One region of the Mesorhizobium sp. M0802 genome, then DNA from elsewhere that is predicted to be linked to it. Evidence: predicted binding sites of a transcription regulator. Region 1 holds the regulator's gene; each other region holds the start of a gene.
The links. The regulator PhoB, encoded in region 1, activates phosphate uptake and scavenging genes when phosphate is short. The targets are predictions, from matches to a motif close to TGTCATNNANCTGTCAT.

Region 2: the regulator PhoB is predicted to act here: its motif matches at 3,758-3,774, upstream of NKI10_RS04125 (ceramide glucosyltransferase).
Region 3: the regulator PhoB is predicted to act here: its motif matches at 1,696-1,712, upstream of olsB (l-ornithine N(alpha)-acyltransferase).
Region 4: the regulator PhoB is predicted to act here: its motif matches at 2,380-2,396, upstream of ugpB (sn-glycerol-3-phosphate ABC transporter substrate-binding protein UgpB).

The regions. Positions count from the first base shown of each region.
Region 1 covers NZ_JAMYOY010000004.1:323,675-329,617, forward strand. The annotation lists gene pstC (phosphate ABC transporter permease subunit PstC) at 1-263, shown strand, start outside; gene pstA (phosphate ABC transporter permease PstA) at 260-1,576, shown strand; gene pstB (phosphate ABC transporter ATP-binding protein PstB) at 1,594-2,418, shown strand; gene phoU (phosphate signaling complex protein PhoU) at 2,460-3,164, shown strand; gene phoB (phosphate regulon transcriptional regulator PhoB) at 3,181-3,870, shown strand; gene NKI10_RS09710 (ROK family protein) at 3,901-5,136, opposite strand; gene xylF (D-xylose ABC transporter substrate-binding protein) at 5,402-5,943, shown strand, end outside.
Region 2 covers NZ_JAMYOY010000002.1:177,835-183,777, forward strand. The annotation lists gene NKI10_RS04115 (2'-deoxycytidine 5'-triphosphate deaminase) at 1-1,029, opposite strand, end outside; SAM riboswitch at 1,170-1,247, shown strand; gene NKI10_RS04120 (O-succinylhomoserine sulfhydrylase) at 1,305-2,495, shown strand; gene NKI10_RS04125 (ceramide glucosyltransferase) at 2,507-3,658, opposite strand; gene apaG (Co2+/Mg2+ efflux facilitator ApaG/CorD) at 3,880-4,272, shown strand; gene NKI10_RS04135 (Hsp33 family molecular chaperone) at 4,459-5,490, opposite strand; gene argF (ornithine carbamoyltransferase) at 5,599-5,943, opposite strand, start outside.
Region 3 covers NZ_JAMYOY010000007.1:100,734-106,676, forward strand. The annotation lists gene NKI10_RS12695 (response regulator) at 1-1,480, shown strand, start outside; gene olsB (l-ornithine N(alpha)-acyltransferase) at 1,776-2,651, shown strand; gene NKI10_RS12705 (trimeric intracellular cation channel family protein) at 2,759-3,391, opposite strand; gene grpE (nucleotide exchange factor GrpE) at 3,544-4,173, opposite strand; gene NKI10_RS12715 (hypothetical protein) at 4,433-4,633, shown strand; gene NKI10_RS12720 (fatty acid desaturase) at 4,718-5,740, shown strand; gene NKI10_RS12725 (hypothetical protein) at 5,887-5,943, opposite strand, start outside.
Region 4 covers NZ_JAMYOY010000012.1:112,937-118,879, forward strand. The annotation lists gene NKI10_RS18140 (bifunctional diguanylate cyclase/phosphodiesterase) at 1-1,979, opposite strand, end outside; gene ugpB (sn-glycerol-3-phosphate ABC transporter substrate-binding protein UgpB) at 2,459-3,769, shown strand; gene ugpA (sn-glycerol-3-phosphate ABC transporter permease UgpA) at 3,841-4,725, shown strand; gene ugpE (sn-glycerol-3-phosphate ABC transporter permease UgpE) at 4,735-5,583, shown strand; gene NKI10_RS18160 (sn-glycerol-3-phosphate import ATP-binding protein UgpC) at 5,591-5,943, shown strand, end outside.

The DNA.
Region 1 (5,943 bases):
TGTTGACGGCGTCGCGCGCCATCGGCGAGACGATGATCGTCGTGCTGGCGGCGGGCGTCGCCGCCAATCTGACGGCCAATCCGTTCGAGGCGATGACGACCATCACCGTCAAGATTGTCAACCAGCTGACCGGCGATCTCGAGTTCAACTCGCCGCAGACGCTGGTCGCCTTCGCGCTCGGCCTGACGCTGTTCGCGCTGACGCTGGTGATGAACATCGTCGCCCTCTACATCGTGCGCAAGTACCGGGAGCAGTACGAATGACCGACATCCCCCTGGACACGATGGCGGGTGCCGTCGCGCGTCCGCGCCGCGACATCGGGCTGAAGGCGCGCTATGCCGCCGAACGCCGGTTCCGCATCTATGGCGTGATTGCGATCTCGGTGGGCCTGGCGTTCCTGGCCATCATGCTGATCACCATCGTCTCGAAAGGCTACACCGCCTTCTGGCAGACGACGGTGACGCTGCCGGTCACCTTCGACGAGAAGGTGATCGATCCCTCCGGCAAGCGCGCCACCGACCCTACCGTGCTGATCAAGGCGAACTATCCCAAGCTCGCCGAAAACGCGCTGGTGGCCAAGCTCGGCATCGATCCGGCCGACAGGCCGATGATGCTGAAGCTCAAGGGCTTCCTGTCGGAAGGCGCCCGCGTCCAGCTGCGCGACATCGTCTCCGCCGATCCGTCGGTGATCGGCAGGACGCGTGACGTCGACATCCTGGCTGCCGCGAACCTCGACTCGGCCTTCAAGGGTCAGATCGACCTCGGCGTCGATGAAGCGCGCCGCAAGGTGTCCAACCAGCAGATCGACTGGATGAACAAGCTTAAAGCCGACGGCGTGATGGCCGAGCATTTCAACACCGGCCTGTTCACCTATGGCGCCTCCAGCCGGCCCGAAACGTCGGGCATGGGCGTGGCCATCATCGGCTCGTTCTACATGATGGTGATCGTGCTGTTGCTGGCGCTGCCGATCGGCGTCGCCGCCTCGATCTATCTCGAGGAATTCGCCAAGAAGAACCGCTTTACGGACCTGATCGAAGTCAACATCAACAATCTCGCGGCGGTGCCGTCGATCGTCTTCGGTCTGCTTGGCCTTGCCGTGTTCATCAACTTCCTCGGCATGCCGCGCTCGGCTTCCTTCGTCGGCGGCCTGGTGCTGACCTTGATGACATTGCCGACCATAATCATCGCCACGCGCGCCGCCCTCGCCGCGGTGCCGCCGTCGATCCGCTCGGCGGCCCTAGGTCTCGGCGCCTCCAAGATGCAGATGGTGTTCCATCACATCCTGCCGCTTGCCGCCCCAGGCATCCTTACCGGCACCATCATCGGCCTGGCGCGTGCGCTCGGCGAGACAGCACCGCTGCTCTTGATCGGCATGGTCGCTTTCGTCGCCGATTATCCGACGACGCCTTTCGATCCGGCGACCGCGCTGCCGGTTCAGATCTATATGTGGGCAAACGAGGCTGAGCGCGCTTTTGTCGAGCGCATGTCCGGCGCCATCATCATCCTGCTCGTCTTCCTCATGGCCATGAACATCACCGCGATCGTGCTCCGGCGCCGGTTCGAGCGGCGCTGGTAGAAAAAAGGCAATTTGGTATGAACATCATGACCGAACAGTCCCTTGAAAATGCAGTGGGCGACAAAATGAACGCCAAGTCGAACGAAGTCATCAAGATGCGCGGCGACAAGGTCGGCGTGTTCTACGGCGACAAGCAGGCGTTGTTCGACGTCAATCTCGACGTCCGCCAGAACCAGGTGACGGCGCTGATCGGCCCCTCCGGCTGCGGCAAGTCGACCTTCTTGCGCTGCCTCAACCGCATGAACGACACCATCGATTCGGCGCGGGTGACCGGCAAGATCACGCTCGATGAAGACGACATCTACGACAAGAACATCGATGTCGTCGAACTGCGCGCACGCGTCGGCATGGTGTTCCAGAAACCCAACCCGTTCCCGAAGTCCATCTACGAGAACGTCGCCTACGGCCCGCGCATCCATGGGCTGGCCAAGCGCAAGTCCGACATGGACCAGATCGTCGAGCAGAGCCTGAAGAAGGCGGCGATCTGGAACGAGGTCAAGGACCGCCTGCAGGAGCCCGGCACCGGCCTGTCCGGCGGCCAGCAGCAGCGCCTGTGCATCGCGCGCGCCATCGCCGTGTCGCCGGAGGTGATCCTGATGGACGAGCCCTGCTCGGCGCTCGATCCGATCGCCACCGCCCGTGTCGAGGAGCTGATAGACGAGCTGCGCCAGAACTACACGATCGTCATCGTCACCCATTCGATGCAGCAGGCGGCGCGCGTCTCGCAGCGCACGGCGATGTTCCATCTCGGCTATCTCGTCGAGGAGGGCGCCACCGACAAGATGTTCACCAACCCCGACGACAAGCGCACCCAGGACTACATTACCGGCCGCTTCGGCTGAGCCGTCCGGCGGGTGAATTTTCAGGCACGAGGACCAAGATCATGGGTGAACATACCGTCGCCTCCTTCGATGAAGAGCTCGGGCAGATCAGTAAGCTGATCCGCGACATGGGCGATCTGGCCGGCTCGATGGTCAGCGGCTCGACCAGGGCGCTGCTCAATTCGGACAATGCGCTGGCACAGCGTGTCGTTTCCGACGACGCCATCATGGATGCGCGCCAGCGCGAACTGGACGACCGCGCCATCACGCTGATCGCCAAGCGCCAGCCGATGGCCAACGATCTGCGCGCCGTGGTCGGCTCGATCCGCATGGCGGGCGACCTCGAGCGCATCGGCGATCTCGCCAAGAACATCGCCAAACGCGTCGGCACCGTGGGCTTGAGCGTCACGCCGCGCGACCTCTCGCACTCCATCGATGCCATGGCGCAACTGGTGCTGATCCAGGTGCAAGGCGTCGTCGAGGAATATGCCGCCACCCATGCGGCAGCTCTTGCAAAACTCAGGAATGACGACGAGCGCATCGACGTCAAATACACGTCCGTGTTTCGTGAGCTTTTGACCTACATGATGGAAGACCCTCGCAACATCACCGCCTGCACGCATCTCTTGTTCTGCGCCAAGAATCTTGAGCGCATCGGCGATCATGTCACCAACATCGCCGAAAATGCGTATTATGTGCTGACGGGCCAGCAATTGCCCGCCAATCGTCCGAAGCAGGACGAGACGGCGATGGCCACGCCGGCCTGATGAGGGTGAACTGCCTATGATCGCGCCACGCATCATGGTCGTGGAGGACGAGGAGCCGCTAGGCGTGCTCCTCCGCTACAACCTCGAATCCGAAGGCTATCAGGTCGAGGTGGTGACACGCGGGGACGAGGCCGAGATCCGCCTGCAGGAAAACGTGCCCGATCTCCTGGTGCTCGACTGGATGGTGCCGGCTGTCTCCGGCATCGAGCTCTGCCGGCGGCTTAGAGTGCGGCCCGAAACCGAGCGGCTGCCGATCATCATGCTGACCGCGCGCGGTGAGGAAAGCGATCGCGTGCGCGGCCTGTCCACCGGCGCCGACGACTATCTGGTCAAGCCATTCTCGACGCCGGAGTTCATGGCGCGCGTGAAGGCGCTGCTGCGCCGGGCCAAGCCGGAAGTGCTGTCCAGCGTGCTCAAGGTCGGCGACATCGTGCTCGACCGCGAGTCGCACCGTGTCTACCGCAAGAAGAGCGAGATCAGGCTCGGACCGACCGAGTTCCGGCTGCTCGAATTCATGATGCGCCATCCCGGCCGCGTGTTCTCGCGCAGCCAACTGCTCGACAATGTCTGGGGCGAGACGATCTATATCGACGAGCGAACCGTCGACGTCCATGTCGGGCGCTTACGCAAAGCGGTCAACAACGGCCGCATGCCGGATGTCATCCGTACCATTCGCGGCGCCGGCTACGCGATCAGGGAAGACTAGGATGCTGCGCGTCGCGCCGTTGCCGGCCATTCAGGCGACATGCTTGCCGGATTTGGCCTGAATGCCCGGCGCGAAAATCTCCTGATCGACGAAGCCGAGCGCGCGCATGGCACAGCCTTCGCGGATCAGCGGCAGCTCGTTGGGCTCGGTGTCGAAGGAGATCGATTTCGAGTGCTGGCCGCCGGCGGTCTGGGCGATCGCTTCGCGCAATGCCGGTTCGATCAAGTCGAAGGCGGCGGCGCTGACGCCGACCATGGCGACGGGTGCCGGATCGATCAGCGCAAACAGGCTGCCGAGGCCGAAGCCGAGCGCCTCGCCGGCCTTGCGATAGGCTTCGCGCTCCGGGCCGTCGGTTTCGCGGGCGCGCGCGGCGAGTGCGCGCATATCAACGTCGCCGATATCGACCGGCTCGGCATCCTCGCCCATCATTTTGGCGCTGCGCCAGATGGCGTAGTTTCCGGCATAGGCCTCGACGCAGCCGCGCCGCCCGCAGCGGCAGAGCGCGCCGCCCGGACGGTGGATCATGTGGCCGAACTCGCCGCCCGAGGAATGGGTGCCGGTGAACAGTTCGCCTTTCAGCACCAGTCCCATGCCGATGCCGTGCGACAAGAGGATGGCGATAAAATTGTCGCGGTAGCGCTCGGGCTGGCGCCATTGCAGCGCCACCGCCATCATATTGCAGTCGTTCTCCATGGTGGCCGGAATGCCGAATTCCGCTTCCAACATGTCGGCGAAGGCAATGTCGGTCAGTGGCGTGATTGGCGACCACAGCATGGCCCGCGCCTGCGAATCGGTGATGCCCTGGATGCCCATGGCAATGCGGGCGATGCTCTGGACGTCCAGGTCCGGGTCCTCGAGACGCCGCCGGACGATTGCTACGCATTCGCCGATCAGTTCGTCGCGCGGCATGGTCAGCGTGTCGAGCCGGCGCTGTTCTTCCGCGACCACCTGGCCGGCATAGTCGATGACGGTGACGGAGAGGAAGTTCAGCGACAGCACCACGGTCATCACCGCCGCCGCTTCCGGATTGAGGCCAAGGCCGACCTGCGGCCGGCCGCGTTTCAGTGCGCCGGTCTCGCCAGGTTTGCCTTCAATCAGGATGCCTTCTTGAATCAGATCAGACGAGATTGCCGATATGGTCGAGTGGCTGAGGCCGGTGGTCGCCGCAATCTCGGTCCGCGACGGCTGGCCGGCCCGGCGCACGGCTGAAATCACCATCGCACGGTTGCGACGGCGCAGATCGTCGTGGCGGATTCCAACCGACATTTGTTTCCTCCCGGCCTCCTCGCGCCTCATGATAGTGAAGGCGTTCGACGGCACCAGCCAAATATTGGCAGACGCCGGCAGCCCTGTCATTGTTTATTGCGGAGCTCGAAAAAATCCGGCAAGGCCGTCAGAATCCATCAGAATCGATGTTGACAGCGCCTTATCATTGAACCAGTATTTTTTCGAGGCTCGAAAAAATGGAGCCTCTGTGTGCCGGCCCTCGGGCCGGTTTTGTCGCGCCGTGCGCGGCGCAGGGAGGGTTATAATGAACAGATTTGCAGCCGCCATGCTGGCGGGCGTCGCCATGTCGCTGGCGCTGGTCTCGGTCGCGCAGGCGAAGGACAAGGTCATCGGCGTGTCGTGGTCGAACTTCCAGGAAGAGCGCTGGAAGACCGACGAGGCGGCGATGAAAACGGCGATCGAGGCTGCCGGCGACAAGTACATTTCCGCCGACGCGCAGTCCAATCCCGGCAAGCAGCTGACCGACGTCGAAAGCCTGATCTCGCAGGGCGCCAACTCGCTGATCATCCTGGCGCAGGACGCCTCGGCCATCGGCCCGGCGGTGCAGAAGGCGCTGGACGAAGGCATTCCGGTCGTCGGCTATGACCGCCTGATCGAGAACAAGGACGTCTTCTACCTGACCTTCGACAACAAGGAAGTCGGCCGCATGCAGGCCCGCGAAGTGTTCAAGGCGAAGCCCGAGGGCAACTATGTCTTCATCAAGGGCTCTGGCTCGGATCCGAATGCCGATTTCCTGTTCTCGGGCTCGATGGAAGTGCTCAAGGAAGCCATCGACTCGGGCAAGAT
Region 2 (5,943 bases), on a different contig from region 1:
GGTGCCGTAAAGCGCCTGCGGCCGCTTCAGCATGTGTTCGTAGACCAGCCGGCCGACGATCTGGCCGTGGTCGAGGATGAACGGCACTTCGTGGCTGCGCACTTCGAGCACCGCCCGGCTGCCGGTGCCGCCTGAGGCCGAATGGCCGAAGCCCGGATCGAAGAAGCCGGCATAGTGAACACGGAATTCGCCAACCAGCGGATCGAAGGGCGTCATCTCGGCGGCGTAGAGCGGCGGCACGTGCACGGCTTCGCGGCTGACCAGGATGTAGAACTCGTCCGGGTCGAGCACCAGTTCGCCGGCGCCGCTCTTATAGAGCGGCTCCCAGAAATCGACGGCATCCTGGGCGGCGCGCTTGTCGACATCGACCAAGCCGGTGTGATGCTTGCCGCGATAGCCGACCAAGCCGTTCTGGTCGCCGTCAAGATCGATCGACAGCGCAATGCCGCCGCCGGAAATGTTGGGCGGCTCGGTCGCCACCAGCATCTCGGCGCGGTGCAATTCGTTCAGCTCTGCCTCCGACAACAGCGCGTTGCCGGTGCGAAAGCGGATCTGCGACAGTCGCGATCCGGCGCGCACGACGATCGGGAAGGTGCGCGGACTGACTTCAAGATAAAGCGGCCCGTGATAGCCGGCGGCGATCTTGTCGAACTCATGGCCGCGATCGGTCATCACCCGGGTGAAGATGTCGAGCCGGCCTGTCGAGCTCTTCGGGTTGGCCGAGGCGGACACGTTTGCGGGCAGCGCCAGGCTTTCGAGCAGCGGCACGATGTAGACGCAGCCGGTTTCCAGCACCGCGCCCTCGGCGAGACTGAACTCATGCAATTTCAGCCGGTGAAGCTTGTCGGCCACCAGATGATCGGGACCCGGCAGGAAGGAGGCGCGCACGCGAAAAGCCTTGTCGCCGAGCCTCAGATCGAGGCTCGCCGGCTGCACCTGGTCGACATCGAGCGCGTGCGGCGACTCCAGCGCGCCGGACTGAAACAGCGCGGAAATGTCCTGATCGGGAAGAATGCCTGTCTGCCGCAAAAGGCTGGCTCCGCTCCAAGGTCGGTCTCTTTGTGGCAGGTTCTTGCCGCAAAACCGCTGGATATTATTGCGGAACCTGCCTGGTACAAACCTCTTAATGAAGCCGGCAATTGACGCAAGCGCAGGTGAGGTCTAAAGGGTCGTTATCCCGTGGTGATTTGGCCGGTCGGCTTGCAGCCACGTTAAACAAGTCGCTAAAGGACCGTCGGGCCGCAAGGCCATATGGACCGGTTGCGACTTTCGCGGCCGGTTTTTTTGTGTCTGGAACAAAAGCGATGAGCACCAAGAAGCGTAACTGGAAACCTCAGACCGCACTCGTGCACGGGGGAACGCTGCGTTCCCAGTTCGGCGAGACGTCCGAAGCGATGTACCTCACCCAAGGCTATGTCTACGAGACGGCGCAGGCTGCCGAGGCCCGTTTCAAGGGCGAGGAGCCGGGCTTCATCTATTCGCGCTATGCCAACCCTACCGTCGACATGTTCGAAAAGCGCATGTGCGCGCTGGAGGGTGCCGAAGATGCGCGCGCCACGGCGTCCGGCATGGCGGCGGTGACGGCAGCGCTCCTGTGCAGCGCCAAGGCCGGCGACCATATCGTTGCGGCGCGCGCGCTGTTCGGCTCCTGCCGCTGGGTGGTGGAGACGCTGGCGCCGAAATACGGCATCGAGGCAACGCTGGTCGACGGCACCGACATCGCCAACTGGGAAAAGGCGGTGCGGCCGAACACGAAACTGTTCTTCCTGGAAAGCCCGACCAATCCGACGCTGGAAGTGGTCGACATCGCAGCGGTGGCGGCGCTCGCCACCTCGATCGGCGCCAGGCTGATCGTCGACAATGTCTTTGCCACGCCCTTGCAGCAGAAGCCCTTGCAGCTCGGCGCCCATATCGTCGTCTACTCCGCGACCAAGCACATTGACGGCCAGGGACGCTGTCTCGGCGGCATCATCCTGTCGGACAAGAAATGGATCGACGAGAATTTGCACGACTATTTCCGCCACACCGGCCCGAGCCTGTCGCCGTTCAACGCCTGGACGTTGCTCAAGGGCCTGGAGACGCTGCCGGTTCGGGTGCGCCAGCAGACTGAAAGCGCGGCCAAGATCGCGGATTTCCTGGCAGGACGGCCGGAAATCGCCCGCGTCATCTATCCCGGCCGCGCCGACCACCCGCAGGCCGACATCGTCAAGAAGCAGATGACGGGCGGATCGACGCTGATCTGCCTCGACGTGAAGGGCGGCAAGCAGGCGGCCTTCGCCTTGCAGAACGCGCTCGACATCGTGCTGATCTCCAACAATCTCGGCGACGCCAAGAGCCTGATCACCCATCCGGCGACCACCACGCACAAGAACCTCAGCGACGAAGCTCGCGCCGAGCTTGGCATCGGGCCGGGAACGCTCAGGCTTTCGGTCGGTCTTGAGGATACGGACGATCTGCTGGAGGACGTTGCGCAGGCGCTGAAGGCAGCCGGGTAGGCCGCGAGGCGTCACGCTCCCGACGAAGCCTCTTCCAGCTCGGCTGCCTTGGTGCCGATGATCATGGTGTTGCCGCGCCAATCGACGGCGCCGCTCAGCCAGCCGCGCGCCCAGATGGCGGGAAGCATCATGTCGCGGACCATCATCGCCGGGACCATGCGCAGCGACAGATGCCAGCCCTTGGCCGCGGCCAGCGCGCATTCGGGAATGTAGGCCGCCGTCAGCACGGCCAACACCGTGGCCGGCAGGCTGATGCCGGCACTTGCTGCCGCCACCAGCGCCAACGCCAACGGCACGGCGACGCCGGTCAGGATCTCGGGTGCGAAAAACAGCGGGAAAGTGACGCGGCGCAACCGCGCCCAGCGCGCCTGACGCGACCAGATGTCGGCAAGTCGGCGCTGCCCCAGTGGTTGCTCGAAAGGCGAGGCAACGAGATTGACGCGCAGGCCCAGTCCGTTGACCAGCTTGGTTGCAGCAGCATCCTCGGCGATCTCGGCGGCCAGCGCGCGGATACCGCCATTGGTATCGAGCATCGGCTTGTTCCACAGCATGCTCTTGCCCTGGGCAAAGCCGAGGCCAAGCGCCTCGCCGGCATATTGCCAGCGCGCCTGCAGCGTGTTGAGGAACGCGCATTCGACCTCGGCCCAGAAGCCTTCCGGCCGCGAGCCGATCGGCGTCGAGCAGATAAGCCCGGTATTGGTCCGCCAGGCCGCCATCAGGTGCTGGACATAATCCCTAGGCATCAGCACGTTGGAATCCGCCAGAATAACCCAATGATTGCGCGCCGCTTCCCAGCCCTTGACGCAGTTGTTGAGCTTCGGGTTGCTGCTGACGCGGTCGTCGCCGATCAGCAGCCGGGCCGGCACGTTGGGAAACAGGACGATCGCCCTGTTTATCAGTTTGACGACGGGATCGTCGGCGTGAGCGACGCAGAAGATCAGTTCGTAGCGCGGCCAGTCGAGCGAGAAGGCTCGCTGCAGCGTCTCTTGTGTGAACGGCTCCACGCCGCGCGACGGCACGACGATCGAGACCGGTGGCTGCTCGTCGGACGGCGGAGGGATAAGGCGACGCGCTTGCAGTTTCGACGAAGCAAGCAGGATGCTGGCGAGATTGGAAAGAAGCAAAGCGGAGGAAGCGAAGGCGGCTGTGAGAGCTGGTTCCATGAGATCTGGTCACTCCGGAAAGGCCGCTCGCGGCTGCTTTGTCAGTCGACAGATGGGCCTTGAGGCGCCGGCAAGGTTTGCGCACACCAACACTGTCATGTGTCACTTAAATGACATTGTTTGTCGGCACCTCCGCTTTGAGGCTGGCAGGACATGCCGTTGTGCGCGTATCAAACCGCATAGCGCGACAAATGTTCCTTGCCGCGCAACCGGAGCAGCCCATGTATCGCGCCGTCACGCGCAACATCGAAGTGCAGGTCAGACCGTTCTACCTGGAGGACCGCTCGGACCCGGCGGAGAACCGTTATGTCTGGGGCTACCAGGTGACGATCGACAACCAGTCCGACGATTTCGTGCAGCTTATGTCGCGTTACTGGCACATCACCGACGGCAGCGGCCGGATCGAGGAAGTGCGCGGCGCCGGCGTGGTCGGCGACCAGCCTGAGCTCAATCCCGGCGACAGCTATCAATACACGTCAGGCTGCCCGCTCTCGACGCCCTCCGGCTTCATGGTCGGCCACTACACCATGCGCAACAAAAAGGGCGAGACGTTCGACGTCGCTATTCCCGCGTTTTCGCTGGATCTGCCGGGGACGCGGCGGACGGTGAATTAGGGGTTTTCTCCCCATCTCTATACGGGGAGAAATGCCCGGCAGTGCAATGAGGGGCGCCGCCGGACTCATGAGGTTATCTTCCACGCACATGACGTAGGCTATGCGCGGCCATTCACCAAAGTTCGCGCTGCCCCTCATCCGCCCTTCGGGCACCTTCTCCCCGTGAACGGGGAGAAGGAAGAGATGCTACTGAGCTGCAAACTCCGCCGGGTCGAAGTCGTACTGCTTCGAGCAGAACTCGCAGGCGACGTGGATGCCGCCATCTTCGGTGCTGTCCTTGATCTCCTGCGCGGAAAACCCCTCGAGGATGCCGCGTATCTTGTCCCTTGAGCAGGAACATTGGTCGGCGACCGGCACGCCGCCGAAGACGCGCACGCCATGTTCGTGGAACAGCCTGTAGAGCAGCCGCTCGGCGCCGATGGTCGGGTCGATCAGCTCGGTCGGCTCGATGGTGCCGAGCAGCGCCACCAGCTCGCGCCACGAATTGTCGGCCGGCTCCTGCGTCACGTCACGCGGATCGCCGTCGCCGCCCGAAATGTCCGGCACGCGCATGCGCTCGGGTGACTGCGGCAGGAACTGCGCCAGGATACCGCCGGCGCGCCACTGCTCGCGCGCACCGCCGGGGCCGGGCGTCAGTAGCTTGGCCACCGACAGCCGGAGATCGGTCGGGATCTGCTCCGACTGGCGGAAATAGGTGCGCGCGGCGTCTTCCAGCGTCTCGCCGTCGAGTTGGACGATGCCCTGATAGCGCTGCGTGTGCGCGCCCTGGTCGATGGTCAGCGCCAAAACGCCGCTGCCCAGCAGCGTCTGCTGCGAGGTCTGGCCTGCGGCCACCAGGGCCTCCAGCCGGTCGGCATCGAAGCGCGCATAGGCGCGCAATGCCGAGGGCGTGGAGAAATCCGCGACCAGCATGTCGACAGGCCCGTCGGTGCGGGTCTGCAGGATGAACTTGCCTTCAAATTTGAGCGAAGTGCCGAGCAGCACCGTCAGCACACAGGCTTCCGCCAGCAGGCGGGCGACCGGCTCGGGATAGTCATGACGGTTGAGGATGGCGTCGAGCATCGGCCCGAGCTGCACGGTGCGGCCGCGCACGTCGAGCGGGCCTACCTCGAAGGGCACGACATGATCGTCGCCGGCATAGCCGAACTCGCCGAGTTTGGGGTGATGTTCAGTCACTTGATGCGTTTCCAACATGACAAAGCTCCAGGGCGCGGCCATGCGGCCCGGAGGGGTGCATGCGTCCAAACGCGCTTGATTTGCGTGATGGGGCGCAAATAGGCATCGCGCCGCCCCGGATCAAGCGCTTGGAGATCAAGCGCCTGGAGATCAAGCGCCCAGACACCAGGCCAAAACCGCCTTCTGGGCGTGGAGCCGGTTCTCGGCTTCGTCGAAGACCACCGAATGCGGACCGTCGATGACCTCGTCGGTCACTTCCTCGCCACGATGCGCCGGCAGGCAGTGCATGAACAGGGCGTCGGGCTTGGCCCTGGCCATCAGCGCCGCATTGACCTGATAGGGCGAGAAGACATTGTGGCCGCGGGCGCGGTGTTCCTGGCCCATCGACACCCAGCAGTCGGTGACGATGCAGTCGGCTTGGTCGACGGCTTCCTCGGGCGAGCGGGTGAGGTGCAGCTTGCCGCCATTGGACTTCGACCAGTCGATGTGCTTCTG
Region 3 (5,943 bases), on a different contig from region 1:
GAACGGCATCATGGGCATGGCCAAGCTTCTGGCTGACACCAATCTGTCGCCCGAGCAGCGCACCTATGTCGGCGCTGTCTCGACCTCGGCCAGCGCCCTTTTGGCGCTCATCGAGGATTTGCTCGACTATTCCAAGATAGAGGCCGGCCGTTTCGACCCGGAGCCGCAGCCGACATCGCTGCGCGAAATCGCCGACAACATCGTCGAACTGATGGCAGCGAAAGCCTTCGCCAAGAAAATCGGCCTCGGCTGTCATGTCGAGCCCGACGTGCCGCAGATGATCATGGCCGATCCCGGCAGGGTCAGGCAGGTGCTGCTCAACCTGATCGGCAATGCGATCAAGTTCACCGACACCGGCGGCGTGCTGGTCTCGATTGCGCGCGCCCGCACCGATACCAGCGACCGCATCTGCTTCACCGTTACCGACACCGGCCCCGGCCTGCGCGAAGACGACATGGAGCGCATCTTCGAGGAATTCGAACAGTCCGACGGCACCTCGACCCGCACCCATGGCGGCGCCGGCCTCGGTCTGGCCATATCGAGGCGCCTGGTCGCCGCCATGGGCGGTGCCATTTCGGTGTCGAGCCGACTTGGCGAGGGATCGGAATTCGTCTTCGAGATCCCGGCCGCAGGAGCAACCGAAGCACCGCAGAACCGGCAGAACATCCTGGCCGGCCGGCGCGCCGTGATCGTGTCGAAGAACGCCGTCGAGGCGGACGCCATCGCCCGCACCATCCGCGCCCATGGCGGCGCCGTCGACGTCGCCGCAACCGCTTCCCAGGCGACGCCCTTCGCCGAACATTGCGATGTGCTGTTGATCGACGCGGCCCTGGAGGACGGCGACGGCAGACTGCTCAAGCGCCTGCGCCAGAGTGGCTTTGCCGATTGCGAGGCGATCACGCTGATCGCGCCGACCGACCGCGGCATGCTTGGCGAATTCCGCACCAGCGGCTACGCCACCTTCTTGGCGAGGCCGGTGCGCGGCGAAACCCTGCTGCGCGTGCTGCTGACCAGTCATGCCCCTGCCTTGCCGCCGCCCAAGCCGGAAAAGACCGGCGCGTCCTCTCTTCGTGCCCATGGCGCACGCCAGCAGGGCTTGTCGGTGCTGATCGCCGAAGATAACGACATCAACGCCATGCTTGCCCGCGCCACGCTTTTGAAGGCGGGACATCGCGTGAAAGTGGTCGGCAATGGCAAGGCCGCGGTCGAGGCGGTCACCGAGGCCGGGCTGAAAAATCGCTTCGATGTGGTGCTGATGGATTTGCACATGCCGGTGATGGACGGGCTGGACGCGATCGCCGCCATCCGCCGCCACGAGGAGGAAATGGCTGTGCCGCCGGTACCAATCATGGTGCTTTCGGCCGACAGCCAGGAAAAGACCCGCCACACCGTGCTCGCCCATGGCGCCAGCGGCTTCGTCACCAAGCCGCTCGATCCCGACGCGCTGGTCCATGCCGTCGAGGGCCAGGTGGCCGCCTGAATTCATGTCGCTCACCTGAATTCATGTCGCTCAAAAGTGGCCCCGGTTTTGAGAAGACGACATGCACAAAACAAAGACTTGAAGCGCGTCGCGTGAATCGTCCCAGCGCGACGCGCTTCAAGGCGACGCTGGCGCAATCCTCGCGTCACGTAGGTAGCCGAATGAGGGTTTTCGCCAGCCGACGAAGTATTGCCCGTCGCGCCGTATCACGGTACTGTCACAATCCTGTTGCACCTACACCGTATCCCCGTGCCAAGAGGGATGGCTCGAAGGAGAATCACTCGTGCATACAGTTATGCCGGAATGTGACACTCGGCCCAGCGCAGGCGGCGCTTTGCTCGCCGCGCGGAACGCCGATGCCGTCGCAACAGGCGCACCGCTGGGCCGTATCGGCAATCTCGAAGTGCGGCTTGCCCGCAATGAGGCCGAGATCGCCGCCGCGCAGGAAGTGCGCTACCGGGTGTTTTATGACGAGCTTGGCGCCAGGAAGGACCTGTTCCAGGCGCAGGACCGGCGCGACGCCGACCGCTTCGACCCGCTGTGCGACCATCTGCTGGTGCTTGACACCTCGATCTCCGGCCCCGAGCATCGCCGCATCGTCGGCACGTACCGCCTGCTGCGGCAAGAGATTGCGGCGACCGCCGGCGGCTTCTATTCCGAAGGCGAGTTCGAACTGACCAAGCTGATCGCCCGCCATCCCGGCCAGCGCTTCCTTGAGCTCGGCCGCTCATGCGTGCTGCCGGAATACCGCTCGAAGCGCACCATCGAGGCGCTGTGGCAAGGCATCTGGGCCTACATCAACCACTATGAGATCGGCGTGATGACCGGTTGTGCCTCGTTCCCTGGCACGGTGCCGGCTGCGCATGCCGAGGCGCTCACCTACCTTGCCCATCACTGCCGGACCAACTCCGCCTGGGATGTGCGGGCGGTCTCCGGGCGCTATTGCTCGATGGACCTGATGCCGATCGAGGCGGTCAACGCCAAGGCGGCGATTGCGGCCATGCCGCCGTTGGTCAAGGGCTATCTGCGCGTCGGCGCCCGCATCGGCGACGGCTGCGTCATCGACCGTGAGTTCTCCACCGTCGATGTGTTCGTGGTGATGCCGGTCAAGGAAATCGGCGCCCGCTACGTCAACTATTATGGCGGGGAAGCGCAGCGCTTTGCGGCATGAGGCAGTAGGCAGTAGGCAGTAGGCAGTAGGCAGTAGGCAGTAGTGAAGGCTGCCGCGAATTGCTGACTACCGACTATTCCCTATTCCCTATTCCCTAATCCCTCTCCCTACGGAATATCCTCCGGTCGCCGTCCCGGGCGGCTCTTGTAGGACGGAAAGGTCCAGCCGAATTTCAGCGCGCCGCCCCGCACCAGGAAAGCCGCGACGAAGCCGGCGATATCCGAGGCGAGCGGCGGCAGGCCGGCAAGATCGCCAAGTGTGTAGAGGCCGGCGCCCGCGAGTGCGGCGGTGACGTAGATTTCGGGCCTGAGCAGCACCGATGGCTCGCCGGCCAGCAGATCGCGCAGGATGCCGCCAAATGTGGCGGTCAACACGCCCATAACAACGGAGACGACCGGCGAGCCGGTGATGGCCAGCCCCTTGGCCGCGCCCATTACGGAAAAGGCCGCCAATCCGATGGCGTCGAGCCAGAGCAGCCATTTCCAGCGGGATTCGACGCGGTGGGCGATGAAGAAGACCAGCACCGCAACCGCCGCGCAAACCAGCACATAGCCGGAGTTGGCGACCCAAAAGACGGGCAGGTTGAGGATGACGTCGCGAAGCGTGCCGCCGCCAATGCCGGTGACGCTGGCCAGAAACAGGAAGCCGATAATGTCGAGCTGCTTGCGCGAAGCCGCCAGGGCCCCGGTCGCGGCAAAGACGGCGACGCCGGCATAGTCGAGGAGGTCGATGGGTGTCAGGGACATGAGGTAGTAGGGATTGGGAATTAGGGAAAGTATGAATAACACGAAGCCGCGCGATTGATACGCCTGCCTATTCCCTATTCCCTATTCCCTATTCCCTATTCCCTATCCCCTATTCCCTATTCCCTATTCCCTACTGCCTACCCTACTCACGCATCCTTCTCGGCCTGCTCGTTCACCGGCCCCGGCTCGACCGGCGCTTCGGTGGCCGCGATCTTGGGGCCGCCCTTGGCGACCCCGACCATGGCCGGCCGCAGCACGCGCTCGCCGATCGAATAGCCCGGCTGCACGACCTGGACGACGGTGTTGGCCGGCACATCGGGATTGGGCACTTCGAACATCGCCTGGTGGAAATTCGGGTCGAACTTCTCACCTTCCGGTTCGAGCTTCTTCACCCCATGCCGTTCCAGCGTCGACAGCATGGCGCGCTCGGTGATCTCGACGCCGTCGATCAGCGCCTTGAAGCCGGCATCTCCGGCCGCTTTCGCCTCGGCGGGGATAGCATCGAGCGCGCGGCGCAGATTGTCCGACACCGACAGCATGTCGCGGGCGAAATTGGCCACCGCATAGGCGCGCGCATCATGCACGTCGCGGGCGGTGCGGCGGCGCAGATTCTCCATCTCGGCTGCGACGCGCAGCGCGCGGTCCTTCAGCTCCTCGTTTTCCTTCAGCAGCCGCACCAGCGCTTCATAGTCGCCGTCGATGCCGCCTTGCGTGCGCTCGGCCTCGGCCGTTTCGATATCCTCGGGCGCGCGTTCGTCTTTTGTCTGGTCGCTCATCGCCATTTCCCGTCATTCGAATGGTTTGGATTTGCGCCCGATATCGAGGTTTGGCGGCCAAAAATCAAGGGGCAAGCCCAGGAGGACGCCCCACAGCAGGCAATGTTGCGGGCTGCCCGTCGGACTTGGTGCGGGGCGCAAGGACGTTCAAAATTAATTCAAACTTTACCGTAACGGCAGCCTTTGCTTGCCAATACCCCGCTATGGGGAACCATTCAAAGCTTGGAGGAGTTTTGAAACCGACACAGGATTTGAGACAATGGACCGCAATACTGGCAACAGAAGCGAAGAGCTCGCCGCCGACATCAGGCGCCAGTTCGGCACCGAGGCGACGACGCGCTTCTTGCGCACCTTGCCGGCCTTCCGCACCGAGGCCGACATTCCCGCCCGTTTCCGGGACCTGCTCGATCGGCTGGACGGCATAGAAGCCAGCATGGCCGGCGGCCAACGCCGTCAATAGCGATGCAATCGCGCGACAATTACGCGCAGTAATTTCGCGTGAGCTTTTCCTTGCAGCAGCGGGACGCCCCGCCTATGCTTCCTGATGAACATGATTTCCCCCGAGACGGCCGCCAACAGCAAGCGCGCCTGGTTGAAGATCCTGGCGCGCTACAAGAAGCCCGACCGGCGACGCAGCACTCTTGAACTCGCCATCACCCTTATTCCTTTCGTTACGCTGTGGGCGCTGTCTTCGGCAGCCTATTCCTATGGCCACTGGTGGGGCTTGATCCTGATCCTTCCCGCCGCCGGTTTTCTGGTGCGGATCTTCATGATCCAGCACGATTGCGGCCACGGCTCCTTCTTCGCCAACCGCACTGCCGACGACTGGATCGGCCGCGCGCTCGGCGTGCTGACGCTGACCCCTTACGATTGCTGGCGGCGCGCGCACGCCACCCATCACGCCAGCGCCGGCAATCTTGACGAGCGCGGCATGGGCGATATCAGGACGTTGACGGTTGCTGAATACCGCCGGCTGTCTTGGCGGGGACGCCTTGCCTATCGTCTCTACCGCCATCCCCTGGTGATGTTCGGCCTCGGGCCGATCTGGCTGTTCATCTTCGAGCAGAGGCTGCCCGTCGGCATGATGCGCGGCGGCCTGACGCCCTGGGTGTCGTCGATGACCACCAATCTCGGCATCGCGGTTGCGGCAGCGCTGCTTATCTGGCTGGTCGGCCCCGGCGCTTTCCTGATCGTCCATTTGCCGATCGTGATCCTGGCCGGATCGGCCGGCATCTGGCTGTTCTACGTCCAGCACCAGTTCGAGGAGACGGAATGGGCGAAGGACGAAGAGTGGGAATTCCAGCGTGCCGCCCTGCACGGCTCGTCCTATTACGATTTGCCGCCGGTGCTGAACTGGTTCACCGGCAATATCGGCGTCCATCACGTGCACCATCTCTCCGCCAAGGTGCCGGGGTACCGGTTGCAGGAAGTGCTGCGCGACTATCCGGAATTGCGCGGCATCGGCCGCGTCACGCTTCTCGACAGCCTGCGCTGCGTCAAGCTGGCGCTATGGGACGAGAATCGCCGCAAGCTGATCTCGTTTCGCGAAGCGCGGGCCTTGGCCTAAAAGCATTCCAGCAAAGTGAAGCGGTCTTCCCGGGAAAACCGCGCAGCGCTTTCCCTCGGGATCGCATAAAACAAGAAATAAACCGCCGCACCAAAGGGGCGGCTGCATCTCCCAGAAGATCTGCTCAGGTTGCCTTGCGCTCCGCATCAGGACCTTGCAGCCCTGATCACGTCAGCCGCCTTTTCGGCGATCATGATGGTCGC
Region 4 (5,943 bases), on a different contig from region 1:
ATCTCGAGTTCGAGCCTGCCGGGCGTCAGGCCGGAGCCGAGCAGGACTTCATGCACCTTGCGGCTGAAATTCGGATTGTGGAGCTGCACCGCCGAGACATTGACCGCGACGGTGAGAGGGTTCTTCCAGCGCGCTGCCTCGGCGCAGGCCGTCGCCAGCACCCATTCGCCGATCTGGATGATGACGCCGCTGTCTTCGGCCACCGGGATGAAGGTCGCCGGCGACACGTCGCCGCGCTGCGGATGATGCCAGCGGATCAGCGCTTCGAACCCAACCATCCGCCCGCTGCTGATCTCCTTTTGTGGCTGGTAGACGAGGCGAAACTCATCGCGCGCCATGGCCTGGCGCAGTTCGTGCTCCATCACGCGCCGGTCTCGCGCCTCGGCGCCCATCGAGGCCTCGAAGTAACGGTAGGTGTCCTTGCCCTCGGCCTTGGCGCGATAGAGCGCGGTGTCGGCGTGGCTGACCAGGATTGTCGGCTCATCGGCGTCGAGCGGATAAAGTGCAATGCCGATGCTGGCCGATACCAGGCCGCCACCGACCGACAGCCGGTTTTCCTCGCGCATGGCAGCCAGCACCGCCTCGGCGATGCGGCCGGCCGCCTGCGGATCGGGAAGGTTCGGAGCGATGATGGCGAACTCGTCGCCGCCGAGACGCGCCAGCATCTGTCCGTGGCGGAGCACGGCGGAGGCGCATAGCGCCACCTTCTGCAGCATGGCATCGCCGGCGCCGTGCCCGAACAGGTCGTTCACTTCCTTGAAGCGGTCGAGGTCGAGCAGCAGCAGCGCAAGATGCCCACCCTTGCCGCCGCGGTCCATTGCGGCAATTTCGGCCTCAAGCCGGCCGGAGAAACTGCGGCGGTTGGGGAGCCCGGTCAGCGGGTCGAAATGGGCGAGGCGCAGGATCTCCTGCTCGGCCTTCCTGCGTTCGCGGATGTCGCGCACGGCGACCACGCTGTGCCGCTTGCCGCAATAGTCGATGCTTCTGGCGATAAGTTCGACGGGGATGGTGGCGCCGTCATGGGCTCTGAGCTCTGCTTCCTGTGCCTGTCCGCTGCAGTCGGACATGCCGGCCGCGGTGCGTTCGCCGAAGAGGTCGCCAAGCAGCATCGCGTTCAGCACTTCAGGCGCAATGCCGGTGAGTGCCGCGATGCTGTCATTGGCGCTGACGATGCGGGCGCCGTCGCAGACGATCAGCCCCTCGACGGCGGCGTTGGCGAGGCCGTGCATGCGCTCGGCCTCGAGCTTGTGACGCCGGAAGCGAAGGTCGATCCACAATGCTGCGGCTGAAAGCACCAGGATAGCCATGCTGACTGCAGCGGCGGCGAAGGCCTGCGACACCGGTTCGACCGTGAACTGCGATATCTCGATGGAGGAGTCCGGGAAGATCGACACCGCGCCCATGGCGATGAAGTGCAGGCTGCAGATCGCCAGCGTCAACAGGATGGCGGCGGCGATTGTGGCCTGCATGGACGGCCGTCGCAACACGACCAGCAGCGCCAGCGCGGCGAGGGTGACGCCTGTCAGCACCGAGACGCCGACCAGCAGCGGGTTCCAGACGATGCGCCCTTCGACCTCGAAGGCGGCCATGCCGATATAGTGCATGGCGGCGATACCAGCGCCGAGGACCGCGCCGCCGACCAGAGGGTAGTCGATGCCCCGGCGCAAGGTGGCGATCCACATGCCCGCGGCGGTCAGGGCGACGGAACCGGCGAGCGAAAGCGCCGACATTTCCGTATTGTAGGCGTTGGGGATTCCAGGGGAAAAGGCAAGCATTGCGATGAAATGCGTCGCCCAGATACCGAAGCCGGTGGAAGTGGCTGCTATCATCAGCCAGGTATAGCGGTTGCGCTCGCTCGAGCGGTCGACATGGCGAAGCAGGTTGACCGCCGAGAAGGAAGAAATACCGCAAATGAGCGCTGCCAGTGCGACCAGTCTCAGATCGTGCTCATGCACGATACAATTATAGACCGTCAGCATCTCGCCCCACCTGCTCTCCCACAGCAATCAAGCCGTCCACTTGATTAGTATGTCGCGCTTGACGAAGAATCGGTTATGCGAACTACAACTACAGCGGGTTTTTCGGGTTGTACCTTGCGGCGATCCTGTCTCATTCCAGACGCACGGTTACAGCAGCGCCTGGCGCGATGCCGCTCGGCCGATCTCGATCTGGCCGAGCGCCGGTATGGCGGCCGCACGGTGCAGGTGCGTGGCGCTGTCACGCGGGCCCTTCACGCATCGCTGGGCGGTCGGCGATCCTTGCAGGCCCACCATTCCCCATTCTATCGCTGAGCCGGCTTGGCATTTCTCTCTGTCCTCGTTGCAAGGCGAGGGGGCGCGAAGTTAGCCGGGTATGAAATTCACGAAACAGCAACAAATCCGTTGTCCGATTGTCATCAGCGACACATATTGCGTTCGCGGGAGCGCCCCTTTCGCCAATGACAAACGGGAGATGAAACATGAAGTTGTTCGGCTTTGCGGCCGGTGTTGCCGCCATCTTGACCCTGCTTTCCACCACCTCCGCCTTCGCCGCCACCCAGATCAGTTGGTGGCATGCCATGACCGGCGCGAATGCCGAGGTGGTCGACAAAATCGCCAAGGATTTCAATGCCAGCCAGAGCGACTATGAAATTCTCCCTGTTTTCAAGGGCACCTATCCCGAAACGCTGAATGCCGGCATCGCTGCCTATCGTGCGGGGCAAGCGCCCGACATCATCCAGGTGTTCGACGTGGGTACCGGCGTCATGATGGCAGCCGAAGGTGCGATCAAACCGGTGGCCGATGTGCTGACCAGCGCCGGCGTGACCTTCGACAAGAGCCAGTACTTGCCCGGCATCGTCGGCTACTATTCGAAGCCGGACGGGACCATGCTGTCCTTCCCCTATAATTCCTCGTCGCCCATCCTCTACTACAACAAGGATATCTTCCAGAAGGCCGGGCTTGATGTGAACAATCCGCCAAAGACCTGGAACGAGGTGTGGGAAGCCGCCAAGAAGATCAAGGCGAGCGGCGCCGCTTCCTGCGGCTATACCTCGACCTGGTTGACCTGGATCCACCTTGAGGCCTTCGCTGCCTGGAACGACGTTTCCTATGGCACCAACCAGAATGGACTTGCCGGAACCGACGTCGAGCTCAAGATCAATGCGCCGATCTTCGTCAATCATTTCCAGGCGCTCGCCGACCTGGCCAAGGACGGCACCTTCAAATATGGCGGCCGTACATCCGAAGCCAAGCAGATCTTTCTTGCCGGAGAATGCGGCATCTTCACCGAATCGTCAGGGGGTCTCGGTGACATCGTCAAATCGGGCATGAACTACGGCATCGGCCAGCTTCCCTATGATAGTGACGCCAAGGGCGCGCCCCAGAACACCACGCCGGGCGGCGCCAGCCTGTGGGTGTTCGGCAACAAATCGGACGAGGAATACAAGGGCGTGGCGGCGTTCTTCTCCTATCTCTCCAAGACCGAAGTGCAAGAGTATCTGCATCAGAAGTCGGGTTATCTGCCGGTGACGCTCGCTGCCTATGAGGCGACCAAGAAGTCCGGCTTCTATGACAAGAACCCGGGCCGTGAGACGCCGATCCTGCAGATGCTGGGCAAGGCGCCGACCGAGAACTCGAAGGGCGTGCGCCTCGTCAACCTGCCGCAGGTGCGCGACATCGAGAATGAGGAGTTCGAGAAGATGCTGGCCGGCCAGCAGACTGCGCAGCAGGCGCTCGACAATGCGGTCGCACGCGGCAACAAGGCGATTCAGGAAGCGATCGGAAACTGAAGCGGTTTGTCAGTCGAACCTCGTCCACGCGGACCCGCGTGGACGACTTCCTGAACAGCGAGGGAACCACACTGTCTCCACGCGTCGTCTTTCCCAACAAGACCCTGCCTTACCTGCTGGTGGCGCCGCAACTCGCCATTACGCTGATCTTTTTCTACTGGCCGACGGGGCAGGCGCTCTACCAGTCGATGCTTAGGGAAGACCCGTTCGGGCTGAAGAGCAACTTCGTCGGGCTCGCCAATTTTCGCAAGGTGCTGGCCGACCCGGCCTACCTCAACTCGATCAAAGTTACGCTGGTGTTCTCTCTGGCGACCGCGATCGTCGCCATGGGTGTGGCCCTGTTGCTTGCCGTCATGGCCGAGAAGGTGGTGCGCGGCAAAGGCCTTTATCGCACGCTGCTGATCTGGCCGTATGCGGTGGCGCCGGCGATTGCCGGCATGTTGTGGCTGTTTCTGTTCAACCCCTCGATCGGTTCGCTGGCCTACGCCTTGAGAGGTCTCGGCATTGCCTGGGATCCCTTGCTCAACGGAAACCAAGCCATGATCCTGCTGGTGTCTGCGGCTGCCTGGAAGCAGATCAGCTACAATTTCCTGTTCTTCGTCGCCGGGCTGCAGGCGGTGCCTAAGACGTTGATAGAGGCGGCGGCCATGGACGGCGCCGGGGAGACGAAGCGCTTCTGGACCATCGTTTTCCCGCTGCTCGCGCCGACGACCTTCTTCCTGCTGGTCGTCAACACGGTCTATGCGCTGTTCGACACTTTCGGTATCGTCCATGCGGTCACCGGCGGCGGGCCGGGCAAGGCCACCGAGACGCTGGTCTACAAGGTCTACAATGACGGTTTCGTCAATTTGATCCTCGGCGATTCGGCCGCGCAGTCGGTCATCCTGATGGTCATCGTCATCTCACTCACGGCCATCCAGTTCCGCTATGTGGAACGCAAAGTCCACTACGGTTGAGCGCGAGCGATGATTGGTCAGTCCCCGCTTCGCGCCCTCATCGCCCACGCCGTGCTCATCCTGGGCATCCTGATCGTCGCTTTCCCGATCTACTACACCTTCGTTGCCTCCACGCAGACGCTGCAGACCATCCTCAAGCCGCCATTGCCTCTTTTGCCCGGCGACCAGGTCTGGAACAATTACAGCGAGGCGCTGTTTGGCGGTGTCGGCCGCATCGGCGGCGTCAGTGTCGGCCGATTGCTGCTCAACACCACGATCATGGCGCTCGGCATTGCGGTGGGGAAGATTTTCATCTCGATCCTTTCGGCCTATGCGATCGTGTTCTTCCGTTTTCCGCTTCGGATGGTCTTCTTCTGGCTGATCTTCATCACCCTGATGCTTCCCGTCGAGGTGCGCATCCTGCCGACCTACAAGGTGATGGTCGATCTCGGCATGATCGACACCTATGCCGGCCTGATCATTCCGCTGATCGCCTCGGCCACCGCCACGCTTCTGTTTCGCCAGTTCTTCATGACCATTCCAGGTGAGTTGGCGGAAGCGGCGCGTGTCGACGGCGCCGGGCCATGGCGCTTTTTTTTCGACATCCTGTTGCCGCTGTCGCGCACCAACATCGCAGCACTGTTCGTCATCCTCTTCATCTATGGCTGGACGCAGTACCTGTGGCCGCTGCTCGTCACCAACAGCAACGACATGAACACCATCGTCATCGCACTTAGAAAGATGGTTTCCTTCGCCGATGCCGATACCCAATGGCATCTGGTCATGGTCACCGCGATGCTGGCCATACTGCCGCCGATCCTGATCGTGGTGCTGATGCAACGCTGGTTCGTGCGCGGACTGGTCGATACCGAAAAGTGAGAAGCTGATGGCGACCGTCGATCTGAAGGATGTGAAGAAAGTCTATCCCGGCGGCGTCGAGGCGGTGAGGGGTGTCTCGATCGCCATTCCCGACAAGGAGCTTTGCGTGCTGGTTGGGCCGTCCGGCTGCGGCAAGTCCACGCTGCTGCGGATGATCGCCGGGCTTGAGACCATTTCTTCCGGCACCGTCGCCATCGACGGCAAGATCGTCAACACGATCGGTCCGACCGAGCGCGACATCGCCATGGTGTTCCAGAACTATGCGCTCTATCCGCATATGAAGGTCTACGACAACATGGCCTACGGGTTGCGCAACCGGGGTACTCCCAAGGACGAGATCGACAGCAGGGTTCGCTCGAC